DNA from 2 places in the Bradyrhizobium sp. F1.13.3 genome. Region 1 is predicted to be linked to the other one. Evidence: predicted binding sites of a transcription regulator. Region 1 holds the regulator's gene; the other holds the start of a gene.

What was found. Region 1 encodes LexA, which represses DNA repair genes until DNA is damaged. Its sites were predicted from a motif close to TGTTCNNNNTGTGTTCNG; they were not measured.
Region 2: ABIB66_RS18815 (ribonuclease T2 family protein) is a predicted target of LexA. The motif match lies at 5,071-5,088, and genes of this name have one in related genera.

What each region holds. Positions count from the first base shown of each region.
Region 1 covers NZ_JBEPRI010000007.1:156,360-162,832, reverse strand. The annotation lists gene ABIB66_RS20455 (DUF6680 family protein) at 1-32, opposite strand, end outside; gene ABIB66_RS20450 (hypothetical protein) at 35-370, opposite strand; partial or broken gene ABIB66_RS20445 (ComEC/Rec2 family competence protein) at 782-2,158, shown strand; gene ABIB66_RS20440 (GAF domain-containing protein) at 2,168-3,109, opposite strand; gene ABIB66_RS20435 (hypothetical protein) at 3,333-3,767, opposite strand; gene lexA (transcriptional repressor LexA) at 4,229-4,930, opposite strand; gene ABIB66_RS20425 (molybdopterin molybdotransferase MoeA) at 5,107-6,318, opposite strand.
Region 2 covers NZ_JBEPRI010000006.1:278,628-285,100, reverse strand. The annotation lists gene uvrC (excinuclease ABC subunit UvrC) at 1-1,993, opposite strand, end outside; gene ABIB66_RS18830 (outer membrane protein) at 2,244-2,867, shown strand; gene ABIB66_RS18825 (cold-shock protein) at 2,954-3,169, opposite strand; gene ABIB66_RS18820 (23S rRNA (adenine(2030)-N(6))-methyltransferase RlmJ) at 3,419-4,279, opposite strand; gene ABIB66_RS18815 (ribonuclease T2 family protein) at 4,332-5,024, opposite strand; gene ABIB66_RS18810 (hypothetical protein) at 5,144-5,608, opposite strand; gene ABIB66_RS18805 (hypothetical protein) at 5,791-6,084, shown strand; gene ABIB66_RS18800 (DUF3617 domain-containing protein) at 6,129-6,473, shown strand, end outside.

The sequences.
Region 1 (6,473 bases):
AGCTTCAATGTCCAGAACGGTTCTGCCGTCATTTTTACCACTCGCGAAGTTTCTGAAATTTGGCGTTTACGGGCCCGAGAGGAGTAGCAATCCCTATGATCTGCCCGTTTGAAAAATCCGGGGGTAAGGAAAATTCAAGTGGAATTCGCTGATCTGTCGATGGAGCATCGGCACCGGTTATGAGTTCGGGAGAGCCTGCCGGGATTGTGTAAACGACTGTGCACTTCCACCCTTCTGTGGTTTTGCTGACCTTCCCGTCGTATTTCAATCCGCCAGCGTCTACACCGATTAGGTCGGAGCCGCGGATTGCAAACAACAGAAGGCTCGACCCAGCGCGACCCGTGAGATAGGCGACATAAAACCCTTCCATCCCAGACTCCTCGAATCAGTGCAGCCAAGATGGCACGCACGACGCGCGTTTAGATCCAAATTCTACTTTATCCGTGTAATTCACAGCCCCAATCAACTTACGCGCGCGCTTGAGAAATAGGCGGGGGCCCGGCGCTTGACGTGGCCACCCAGGCGGGAGTCTGATCGTGCCCATGGGGCAGCATCAGCACGAGATCGACGAGTTGCGGACATTCGAACGGCTTTGCATGGAGCTCGCCGCCGGCGCGACCATGCCGGAGGAGCGGGCAGGGCTCGAGTTCATGGCCAACTGCTACCGTGCCGAGGCGTCCTGTCTGGCCATTCGCTTCCCATCTGCTTCCCAGCCCGAAAACGCGGGAAGCAAAGGCATATTAAGTCACTGCTTTTTCTACATAAAATCATTGCTTGACCGATCTCCGGTTATCACATGGCCGTGGTTGCCGGTGTCGTGTTCTTCGCGGTGCGCGCGCTGCTCGCTCTGATCCCGGGACTGGCGGCCAGCTTCGCCATCAAGAAATGGTCGGCCGCCGCGGCGCTGGTCGCCGCTGCGTTCTACCTGCTGCTGTCTGGCGCGGAGGTCGCCACGCAAAGGTCGTTCTTCATGACGGCGGTGGTGCTGATCGCGGTGATGGTCGATCGCCGCGCCATCACCTTCCGCACGCTCGCGGTGGCTGCGCTGATCGTGCTGGCGGTCGCGCCGGAAGCGCTGGTGCATCCGAGCTTTCAGATGTCGTTTGCGGCAACGCTCGGGCTGGTGGCGCTGGTGCAGATCGGCATGCCGAATTTGTTTGCCTCGCCGGACCATTCGGCGACCGCGCGCATCGCGATGTGGGGTGGCCGCGAGATTGCGATGCTGTTCATGGCTTCGCTGATTGCGGGACTTGCGACCACACCCTACGCCGCTTTCCATTTCCACCGTGTCACGCCGTTCGGTGTGCTCGCCAATCTCGGCGCGATGCCGGTGGTCTCGGCGCTGGTGATGCCGGCGGGACTGTTGGGGCTGCTTGCGGCGCCGTTCGGGCTGGACAACGTGTTCTGGTGGCTGATGGGGATCGGCATCGAGTGGATGGTCGCGGTCTCGCGCTGGGTCGCGGCTTTGCCGGGCGCGGTCGGCCGCATCCCGGCGTTCGGGATCGCGCCGCTGATCGCGGCGAGCCTGGGAATCATCGCGCTGGGCTTGTTGCGCACGCCGCTACGCTGGTCCGGCGCCCTGGTGCTGCTGGCAGCGATCCTCTGGGGACTGTCGTCCCGGCAGCCCGACATCCTGATTGCCGGGGATGGCGCGAGCGTCGCCGTGCGGGGCAGGGACGGACATCTGCACCTGATCAGGACGAGCAAGGACAGCTTTCTGCTCAAGGAATGGCTCGCTGCCGACGCGGATCCGCGCGATGCCGGCCGAGCCTCGCTGGCCGATGGCGTGTCCTGTGACGAATCCGGCTGCGTGACGCCACTGGCCGACGGGAGGCTGGTCGCGCTGGCACTGCGCGTCGACGCTCTCGCGGACGATTGCAGTCGGGCCGCGCTGGTGGTGACGACACGTCCCGCGCCGCCCGATTGCGCGGCGATGGTGGTCGATCGGCAGCGGCTCGCCAGCCAGAGCGCGCTGGCGCTGACGCAGCGTGGTGAGGGTTTTGTGGTTCAGGCGGTGAGGGCGAGAGGCACGAGCCGCCCCTGGTTACCGACCGGCGCCGGCGAGGGTGATTTCGACGGCAGCCTTGCGCCTAAGACGACCGCGCCCCGCACCAAGGACGCAACGCCGGCGGAGACCGACTTGCAGGCCGACGATTGATCGGATCGGTTACAAGTACCAGGCCAGCACGGCGTCGAGCCTGGAATTGCCGATGACCGGCAGGGCCACCATCCGGCTCAGTCCGGCTGTGCAGGCTTCGAAACCGGCGACCGAGCCGTCATGCGCGAGCTCATTGTTGAGCGCGGGCATGCCGGTCGCCCAGGCCCCGCCGATGCTGCCTTCGCCTCTGGCAATGGATTTTTCCGCATAGAGCGCGGCAAGGTCGGTCTGCGCGCTGCAATCGCCGGCGCGGAACACCAGTGCCGAGTGGGTCTCGTTCGGGATCCAGATCTCGAAGCGTCGCGCAATCGGCGTGGCCTGCGCGGAGAGGAATGTCAGGACCCAGGTCTGGTCCGTGCCGGTCCGATAGGGCACGCCGACGCCGCAATTGATCCCGACCTTGGCTGCGTCCTCCCAGCGCAGAAAACTCCTGGCGTCGTGCAGGTCCTTGATGATCAGCGGCAGCCCCGCCTTCCAGGTGCGGCCAGGCAGGCCAAAGCCGCGAGGAAATTTAGTGTGGCGGGAGTTGAATTCGAACATGTCGGCGGTGCCATAATAGCCATCGACGAGCCCCATCTCGTGGGAGGCATCTGGGTCGTTGTGCCAAAGCTCGATCGCCCCGACATGCGCTTCGTCGTCGCCGCAGAATAGCACCATGACGGCTTGCAGGAATTCACCCGCAAACACCGGCACCGCGACGCCGCAGGTGAGGCCGGCCGCGAGCGCCTGATCGGTCCGTTTGAAATAGGAGTTGGCGAATTTGGTGAGGATCACGGGGTGGCCCGCGGCCCAAGCCTTGCCCGGAAGTCCCTCGTCATACCCGAAGTGCAGCTCTTCGCTGACGGCCTTGAACGCGGACAGCCCTTCGTCGTAGAGGCCGCCACCAAACTCCAGCCGCATGCGCGTCCGATCGGGCACCCAGAGTTCAACGACGCGAAGGAAGGTTTTCATCGAGCGTGTCCGCCGTCTCAAGCCCTGACAGCATCGGTCATTTGGCTGCGAAGCGGACGTTCAAACTTCAGGCAGGGCGGCTCAAACTTCGTGCGGCGGAGAGGTGCAACTGCTTGGTCCATCCGATTGGATTTCGCGGACGCAAGCCACACCATCTCGCCGGCCGCGGCCGGCGATGGCAATTCAATCCTGACCCCCGACCTCGTAGCCGGAGGCGGCTGTGTCAGCCGATCGGCAGGTGCGTGACGGTCGGCTGCCGGTCGGCGATAATCTGCACCTTGTGCTCGCGCTCGGCGACCGACTGAGTTACCGGCAGCTGCAGCACGGTCGCGCGCTGGCCTTCGACGAGCTGCGTCACCAGCACATATTTACCGTCGGGGAATTCGATCGCGTCATGATGGCGGTCGGGAATGTGCGGATCCATCTTGCCGAACTTACCCACGCGGGAATTGATCGTGCGTGTCCAGATCCAGCGATTGTCGTAGCGGACGTCGTCGGCGAAGGCGAGCTCCGTTCCTGGCAGCAGGCAGACGGCAACAGACGGATCGGCTGCGGAGGCGAAGCCGCGCGTCGAGGTGCCGCGGAAGCTTGTCGTGACGATCGTCTCGCCGACTTCGGCGGGGCGCGACGCGACGGCATGCAGGCTGTAGTCACACATCGGGTGCTCCTCATGCTGGGATAGCTACCCGCGTCTCTTATCGAGGCGCAGGCCTCTATCAGAGTGGAAGCACGAACGCTCTGCTTGGTTATGGGCAAATCTGCGGCTGGCTTCTGCAAGCCGCGATCACATTATCTTTCCCGAATTCAATAGGAACAAAGCCCGTTGCGATGCATTCGGGAGGCGCATGCGCGAATATTGCCGGCTTGGCTGCAGCGGTCGAACTTGATCGCTGGCCGGTGTTTCCTCGAACACTTGAGCCGCGAAGCGGTGCTGTTTGAAGCCGTGCTGTTTCGTTGGCGTCGTGAGGAGCCAGCCCCGGAGGAGGGGCCGGATAGTCTGTGCAGAACCAGAACGACTATCCAGCCGGAGCGGACGATGATCCGCTCCAATCTCTGACCGGCGATGCCGGTGGAAGCGCGCGAGGCGCCAAGCACTTCCGGTATGAAGCACTTCCGGTATCAGTACTTCCGGTAAAGCCCGATCAGCTTGCCCTGAATCTTCACCCGGTTGGGCGGCAGGATGCGGACCTCATAGGCCGCGTTGGCGGGCTCGAGCGCGATCGATGCACCGCGACGGCGGAAGCGCTTCAGCGTCGCTTCCTCGTCGTCGATCAGCGCCACCACGATGTCGCCGGTATCGGCGCTCTCGTTGCGCTGGATCAGTGCCATGTCGCCGTCAAGAATGCCGGCCTCGACCATGGAATCGCCGCGCACTTCGAGCGCGTAATGCTCGCCCGAGCCGAGCATGTCAGGCGGTACGCTGATGGTATGGCTGCGGGTCTGCAACGCCTCGATCGGCGTGCCGGCCGCGATGCGGCCCATCACCGGCACCGCAACGGGACGCTCGCCCTCGTCAGCCGGCAGGCTGGAGCTCGCACGCACCTTGCCGAGATTGCCCTCGATGACGCTCGGCGTGAAGCCGCGCCGGCTGCCTGCGGCTGCCTGGAGCTCCGGCAGCTTAATGACTTCAATCGCACGGGCGCGGTTGGGCAGGCGTCGGATGAAGCCACGCTCCTCGAGCGCCGTGATCAGGCGATGGATGCCCGACTTCGAGCGCAGGTCGAGCGCATCCTTCATCTCGTCGAAGGAAGGCGGCACGCCACTTTCCTTCAGACGTTCACTGATGAACCGCAGAAGCTCGTATTGTTTGCGCGTTAACATCTCGACCAAAGTCCCCCGGTTGATGTCGTCCGATTCCGAGACGCTGAATTCGGCTATATGCCGCTACATGCTCGAAACAAATCATGAACGGACACTATATGTTCGATACATGTTCCGCAACTGCTTAATTTACCGTGAACAGAGCAAAGTTCGCGGAACGCGCGTTGCCGAGGCGCTCAGACGGGGAGCCGCAATACTTCGCAAGCCGTGCCGGCTTCGGCCTTCGGCGCAAACGGAGCGCGCACGAGAAGTACCTGTGCTGCAGCGAGATTCGCAAGCAGCGAAGAATCCTGATGGTTGACGGGAAGAACGACGCGTGTGCCGTCGTCACGCTCCTCCAGATGCGCGCGCAGATAGTCCTCGCGCTGGTCGTTGGCGCCGACGTCGCGGCCGAGCACGGCGCTTTCACGGCGATGGTGAATCACAGAACGGCCAGACAGGGCGCGAATCAGAGGCACCAGGAACAGGAAAGCGCACACGTAGGACGACACGGGATTGCCCGGCAGGCCGATCACACCCATTGTGCCGAGCCGACCGTGCATCATCGGCTTGCCTGGCCGCATCGCGATTTTCCAGAACGCCATCGCGATGCCTTCGTCCCTCAGTGCCTGCTGGACCAGATCGTGGTCGCCGACCGATGCGCCGCCGGTCGTGATCAGGATGTCGGCGCCGCTCTCGCGGGCGCGGCGGATGCCGGCGGTGGTGGCCTCCAGCGTGTCGGCGGCAATACCGAGGTCGATGGTCTCGGCGCCCTCCCTGCGGGCGAGTGCGTGCAGGGCGTAGCCGTTGGAATAGACGATCTGGCCGTGACCGGGCGTGGTGCCCGGCATCACCAGCTCGTCGCCGGTGGCGAGAATCGCGACCTTCGGACGCCTGAAAACGGCAAGGTGCGGATGGTTCATCCCGGCGGCGAGCGCGAGGTCGCGCTCGGTGAGACGGCTTCCCTTGCGCAGGAGCACGTCGCCCTCGCGGAAATCGACGCCGGCGGGACGGATGTGCCGTCCGGCGATCGCGGCTTCCTTGATCGTGATACGCTTGCCGGCGGCGACCGTGTCCTCCTGGATCACGACGGCGTCCGCGCCACCGGGAACGACGCCGCCGGTGAAGATCCGCACGGCCTCGCCGGCGCCGACCGTCCCCGCGAACGGTCGGCCTGCCGCGACTTCGCCGATGACGGTGAGCTCCGAATCGATCGTCGCGGCATCGGCCGCGCGCACCGCGTAGCCGTCCATCGCGGACATCGCCTGCGGCGGCTGCGTACGTCGCGCCGCGACGTCACGCGCGAGCACGCGATGGTAGGCCTCGTCGAGGGAAATCATGTCTTCCGGCAGCGGCTCTGCACCCGCCAGCACTGCGGCAAGCGCGTCAGAAACCGGCATCAAGGCCACGGCGAAAACTCCTGCTCGGCACGTTCGGGCGAATGTTCCGCAAGTCTTCTAGCCGAGCGCGGGCGCGGAGGCAAAAACGGCTGAACGGGCGCAGTCATTCCCGCCGCTTCATGTTGTTCCGGAAGCCGGGATCAAGCGCGTCGCGCCATGATCCG
Region 2 (6,473 bases), on a different contig from region 1:
CGGTGATCGAAGCCCGTTCGATCTCCTTCAGGGTTCCGAAATGGTGCAGCAAGGCACGTTTGCGTGACGGACCGATGCCCGGAATCTCCTGCAAGCCGGCCTCGCGGATGTCCTTCTTGCGCAGCTTGCGGTGCGAACCGATGACGAAGCGGTGCGCCTCGTCCCGCAGCCGCTGGATGAAATAGAGTACGGGGTCGCGCGGCTCCAGCTTGATCGCCTCGCGCTCCGGCATGAACAGGGTCTCGCGGCCGGCATCCCGGTCCGGCCCCTTGGCGACCGACATCAGCGCCACCTGGGTCAGGCCGAGGTTTGCAAAGATTTCCCGGACCGCGTTGAGCTGGCCGCGGCCGCCGTCGATGATCACGAGATCGGGCCATTGCGGGAAGTCGTCGTCCTTGGTTTTGGCCGCGCCCTCTTCGGGCGGGTTGATCAGGCGCTTGAAGCGGCGCTCCAGCACTTCGCGCATCATGGCGAAGTCGTCGCCCGGCGTGATCCCTTCCGACTTGATGTTGAACTTGCGGTACTGGTTTTTCACAAAACCGTCCGGGCCGGCAACGATCATGGCGCCGACTGCGTTGGTGCCCTGGATGTGGCTGTTGTCGTAGACTTCAATCCGCTTCGGCGCATGTGGCAGGCTCAGGGTCGTGGCCATGGCGTCCAGCAGCCGGCTCTGCGTCGCGGTGTCCGCGAGCTTGCGGCCCAGGGCCTCGCGCGCGTTGGTGAGCGCGTGGGTGACGAGCTCCTTCTTCTCGCCGCGCTTCGGCATGGAAACCTCGACCTTGCGGCCGGCCTTGATCGACAGCGCGTTGGCGAGCAGCTCGCTCTCCTCGATCTCGTGCGAGAGCAGGATATTCCTCGGCGGCGGCTTGTCGTCGTAGAACTGGGCGAGGAAGGAGCCGAGCACCTCTTCCGGCGTATAGGTCTTCTCCGCGCGCGGGAAATAGGCGCGGTTGCCCCAGTTCTGCCCGGTGCGGAAGAAGAATACCTCGACGCAGGAGAAGCCGCCCTCCTGGTGGATGGCGAACACGTCGGCTTCTTCCACGGTGCGCGGATTGATCCCCTGCTGCGACTGGATCGCGGACAACGCAGCGAGGCGGTCGCGGTAGAGCGCGGCGCTTTCGAATTCGAGCTCGCCGGAGGCCTTCTCCATCTCGCTAGCAAGCTCCTGTTTCACCGCATGGCTCTTGCCGGACAGGAAGTCGCTCGCCTCGCGCACCAGGGTCGTGTAGCCGGGGAAGTCGATCTCACGTGTGCAGGGGCCGGCGCAACGGCGGATCTGGTAGAGCAGGCAGGGCCGCGAACGGCTCTCGAAGAAGGAATCCGTGCAGGAGCGGATCAGGAACGCGCGCTGAAGTGCGGTGATGGTGCGGTTGACGGCGCCCGCGGAGGCGAACGGGCCGAAATAGCGACCGGGCCGCGTCTGCGCGCCGCGATGCTTCAAGATCTGCGGCGCCCAATGGTCGCCCGTGATCAGGATATAGGGAAACGACTTGTCGTCGCGCAGCTGCACGTTGAAGCGCGGCCGAAGCTGCTTGATGAGGTTGGCCTCCAGCAGCAGCGCCTCGGTCTCGGTGTGGGTCGAGATGATTTCCACCGTAACCGTGGCGGCGATCATGCGCAGGATGCGCGCCGGCTGCGGCGCACTCTGGCGCGCATAGTTCGACAGGCGCTTTTTGACGTTCTTGGCCTTGCCGACATAGAGCACGTCGGCACTGGCGTTGAGCATGCGATAGACGCCGGGCGAGGTGGGGGCGAGGCGGACCGCGCGTTCGATCGCCTCGTGGCCGGTCGCCAGTGGCTCTTCGCCGACCGTGCCGCTCTCTTCCAGGATGTCCGGCAGCCGTGCGTCGTCCTCGTCGTCGCCGCTTGCGGTGGCGGGATCGAGGTCCGGCGGCGCCGCTTCCGTTTCCTGGGGCGGGACATCGGGCGCGTTGCCGTGCACGGGTTTGCGTACGCGTGCGTCGCCCGGATTGTCGGTGGAATCGTGAACCATGGTGCGAATTTAGGCGCTGCGGGTGCCGATTTGAAGTTCCGGCCGTGCGGCACGCACAGGATGGCGGCGCAGTTCCCGGTAACGCTTACTTAAGCCTGTTAACAGCGCGGTAACCCGACTTAACAGGCCTTTAACTTAAAACTCTCGATAAATCGTACGCGAAAAAGTCGTGGTTCCGTAACCATGCGGTTTTGCCTCGCGCGGCGGCGCGGGCATCGCACCGGTTGGGACAGTTGCGTTGGAGTGTGTGATGAAGGGGCTCGTTGTGGGCGCAGCCGCGTTGGCTGCAGTCGGCTGGACGGCTTCGGCAGAGGCCGCCGATCTCAATTACGGGCAGCGTGCGCCCTACACGGTCAATCAGCCGCTCAACGCCTATAGCTGGGCCGGTCCGTATCTCGGTGCCAATCTCGGCTACGAATGGGGCTCGGTGAACAACAATCCCGCAAAACCGTCGGGCTTCGTCGGCGGCGTTCAGGCCGGCTACAATTTCCAGAACGGTCCTTGGGTGTTCGGCGTCGAGGGCGACATCCAGGCCGCCGGTGCCGACGACACTTTCGCGCCGTGGAAGTTCTCCAATCCGTGGTTCGGCACCCTGCGCGGCCGCGCCGGCTACGCCTTCAGCAACGTGCTGTTCTACGGCACGGCGGGCCTCGCCTTCGGCGAGCTGCGTGCACAGACGTTCGGCTGGACGGAGTCGCACACCAGCGCCGGTTGGACCATTGGTGCTGGTGCGGAAGTCGGCTTCGCGCCGAACTGGAGCGCCAAGCTCGAATATCTCTACATCGATCTGTCGACGAGTCAGTTCGCGATTACAGGCGTGTCAAACGGCTATAGCGCCAGCGTTGTGCGCGCAGGCGTGAACTATCACTTCTGATACCCAAAGAAGAAAATACCGGACTACAGCCTCCCGGCCGCTCGCGGCCGGGATTTTTTTTCGCCGGTGTTTTCGCGTCGGACTCGCTAGGACAAGATGACCAAATCGACCGCCTTCGGCCCCTTGCCCTTCTTGTCCGGCTCGACTTCGAAAGTAATACGCTGTCCTTCGGCAAGGTCCTTCAGTCCGGCCCGCTCCACAGCAGTAATATGCACGAAGACGTCGCGGCCCCCGTCGTCCGGTTTGATGAATCCGTAGCCGCGCTCACCGTTGAAAAACTTGACCGTTCCCGTCATGGCCATCGGGAAACTCCCCCTCATTGCTCCTCCGTCGTGACGCAGACGCACGTCACGACATGACCGGGCCTTACGAAGCCCGGGAGCTGGCCATCCTTGGGCAGACCATTCGGTCCGACTGGATCTTTCTTAGGCCTTCACTCCGCCGCAACCATTCGCGGAAGCGGAACGTAAAGCCAGTCACTGAAACAGCATAATACGGTTCTCTGCAGATTGACCACCGCTCCTGCATATTTTTCCCAAGATGCCGGAGTGTTACGGCCTCGGCACCTCTAATCGGAATCTGGCAGCGCCACCCTGGCCGAGGGGCATTTCCAGCTCCGGCAGGATCGTCTTGAGCTCGCCGTGCAATGTGTAAGGGGGATTGACGATCAAGAGCCCGGTGGAGGTGAGGGCTGCGCCGTCGGCTTGCGGCGCTACGCTGAATTCAAGCCGCAGGCATTTTCCCGGCGGCTTTGCGACGGCTGCGAGCCGCGCCACTGATTGCACCAGCGCATCAGTGGCCCGCCGGCTCTTGGCGGGATACCAGATTACATAGATACCGGTCGGCCATTTCGCGAAGGCCGCCGAGAAGGCCTCGCCGAGCTTGTCGAACTCGTCCTTGGCCTCGAACGGCGGGTCGATCAGGACGATCCCGCGCCGTTCCTTTGGCGGCACGAAAGCCGGCAGTGCCATCCAGCCGTCGAGGTCGACCACGCGGGCCTGCTCGTCGTGGCGGAGCACGCCGATCAGCGCTTTCCGCGCCTTCGGCTCGAGTTCGCAGGCGACGAGGCGGTCCTGCGGCCGCATCAGGGCGCGCGCGATCAGCGGCGAGCCCGGATAGGCCTTGAGCTCGCCCTTCGGATTGAAGGCGCGGACGATGTCGAGATAGGGCTTGGTCAGCGCCATGGCGTCGTTCGACAGCCGCGCCTGCATCAGCCGCCCAATGCCCGTCAGCCACTCGCCGCCGCGGCGTGCCTCGTCGCTTTCGAGATCGTAGAGGCCGGCGCCGGCATGGGTGTCGATGACGCGGAACGCACCCGGCTTGTCCTGGAGGTAGGTGATGATGCGTGCCAGCACGATGTGCTTGATGACATCGGCGAAGCTGCCGGCATGGAAGGCGTGGCGGTAATTCATGCAAGAGCACTACGCCACGTGACGGCTTGAGCAAAGAGGCACGACGCCTGGGCTACCCACCCCGGATCGGCGGCATTGTCACTTGGTCGCGGCGGCAGGCGCGGCGGTCGATCTCCTCGCAGGCGCGGAATTGCAGGTCCTTGCTGAGGCAGATGCGGACTTCCGATAGCCGCGTCCGGTTGCAGGTGATCGAGACGGCGGCATTGCTGAGGCCCGGATTGGCCTTGATGAAGGCCTCTTCCACCTCCGCCGGCGCCACGGTCTTGGCCTGCGATAGATCGAGATATTCGGCCGGAATCTTGATTGCAGCGCGCGCCTTCCGGATCGTCTCGAAATAACTGCGGTCGGCCAGCCCCGAGCAGGTGCCGTGCTTGTCCCACTCGTTGAAGATCAGCCCCGGCGCCGGCATCAGATCGAGCATGGAGGAGACGATGCTGCGGTTCAGCCGCGGCGACGGCCGCTGGCAATATTCCGGAAAACCGTTCTCATATTGCGGCCACAGACCGTGGACCACGAAAGCGTAGGGCCGTCCGCTGCACTGGATCTGCGAGCGGCCGCCGCGCTCCGCCGCCTCCTCGCAGAAGGAGGGCGACCACGACAGCGACAGCACATAAAAATCGAATTCGCCGGGCGTGTTCTGCCGCTTGTCCTGGGCCTTGGCGCCACCGGCCAATGCAGCCAACCCGGCTGCAAGCGTCAGCGAGATCATCAGACGGGAGAACGAATGCAATCTGGAATGAAACATGGCGACGCCCCTCAACTAGACTGTGCAGATCAGCCTAGCAGGCGATAGGAACATTTCAAGAACAAAATTCGGGCGACCGTCGTTCGGCCGCCTGACCGCTCCGATCCGGACTTCTTCGATTATTGTTTGGCGGCGCGGCAGGCCGGGTTGTAGGCCCAGTTGCGGTCGAGCCCAACCACGCACCATTCGACGCCCTGACCGTAGCCGGCGAAGCCGCCATCCTCGACGATCGAGAAGTGCACCTTGCGCATCTTGCCGTCCGTGAGCATGGCCTCGCCGGTGCAATAGCGGCGAGGAATGTTGTCGGATGCCCAGGGCCGGAACGCGGTCTCGTGAACCGCGGCGAAGCCGGTGATCTTCAATGAGGAATTCCAGAACGAGCTTTCTTTCTCCCAGAACTGGCTGGCGATCGTCGGCAGCGCCCTGTCGCATTCGGAGACATTGCCGTCATAGCGCGGCCCGCTCAGCCAGAAATTCAGCTCCAGCGGATTGGCAGCCCTGGCCTCGCCGAGCGACAGCGCCCCGAACAGGAGGCCGAGCACGGCGGCGAAGCGGAGCGATTTCAGGAAGGTCGAGGCGCGCATGGATGATCCAGACAGCATGATCTGCGAGGGTCCGACGGTGCCGCGAAGGCCGGAGGAGGTCAAGTGCAGCGCGGCAACACTTGCCGACGAGTTGACCGCAATGCTGCACTAGAGGGGCCTTCCGTTCTTTCCACCGCCGCGCTGGCACCGTAAACTGCCGCCAACCAATCGGAGTGACGGGAATGCGAATCATTGCGGCCGCGGGCCTTCTTGCCCTGGGTATGATGGCGAGCCAGTCGGCGCGCGCCGATCTGCTTCCGGTGCCTCCGTTCAAGGGCAACGACACCGGCGGCATCATCGCCTATTCGATGGCAACCCAGACCGATGCGCGGCAGGTCGCGGTCGATCACTGCGCGCGCTACGGCAAGGTCGCCAAATTCCTGGCGGTGCAGGCCTATGAGGGCGGCTACATCTCGTTCTCCTGCCGCTGGGTGCCCTATGGCGCCGCCGAGCAGCCGATCCGCACGCTCTACTGAGGCGCTTTCGCAACGCCGCTATCTCGCAGCCGGGAGCTTCCCACATGACGCGCAAACTCGCTTTGCTCGGCTCTGCACTTTGCTTCGTCTTGTCGGCAGGCAGCGCTCGCGCTGAAGACCTGCCGGTGCGCAAGGCGGGCCTGTGGGAATTGAAGATGGTCAGGACCGGCACGCCCGTGCCCGAGATGACCATGCAGCACTGCACCGACGAGACCGTCGACAAGGAGATGAACAACAACGTCTCGCCGATGGCCAAGCAGATCTGCGCCAAGCAGGACATCAAGAAGACCGCGACTGGCTATGTCAGCGATTCCGAGTGTAGCGTCGCCGGCATCAGCACGACCTCGCATGCTGAGATATCAGGCGATTTCAATTCGGCCTATACGGTG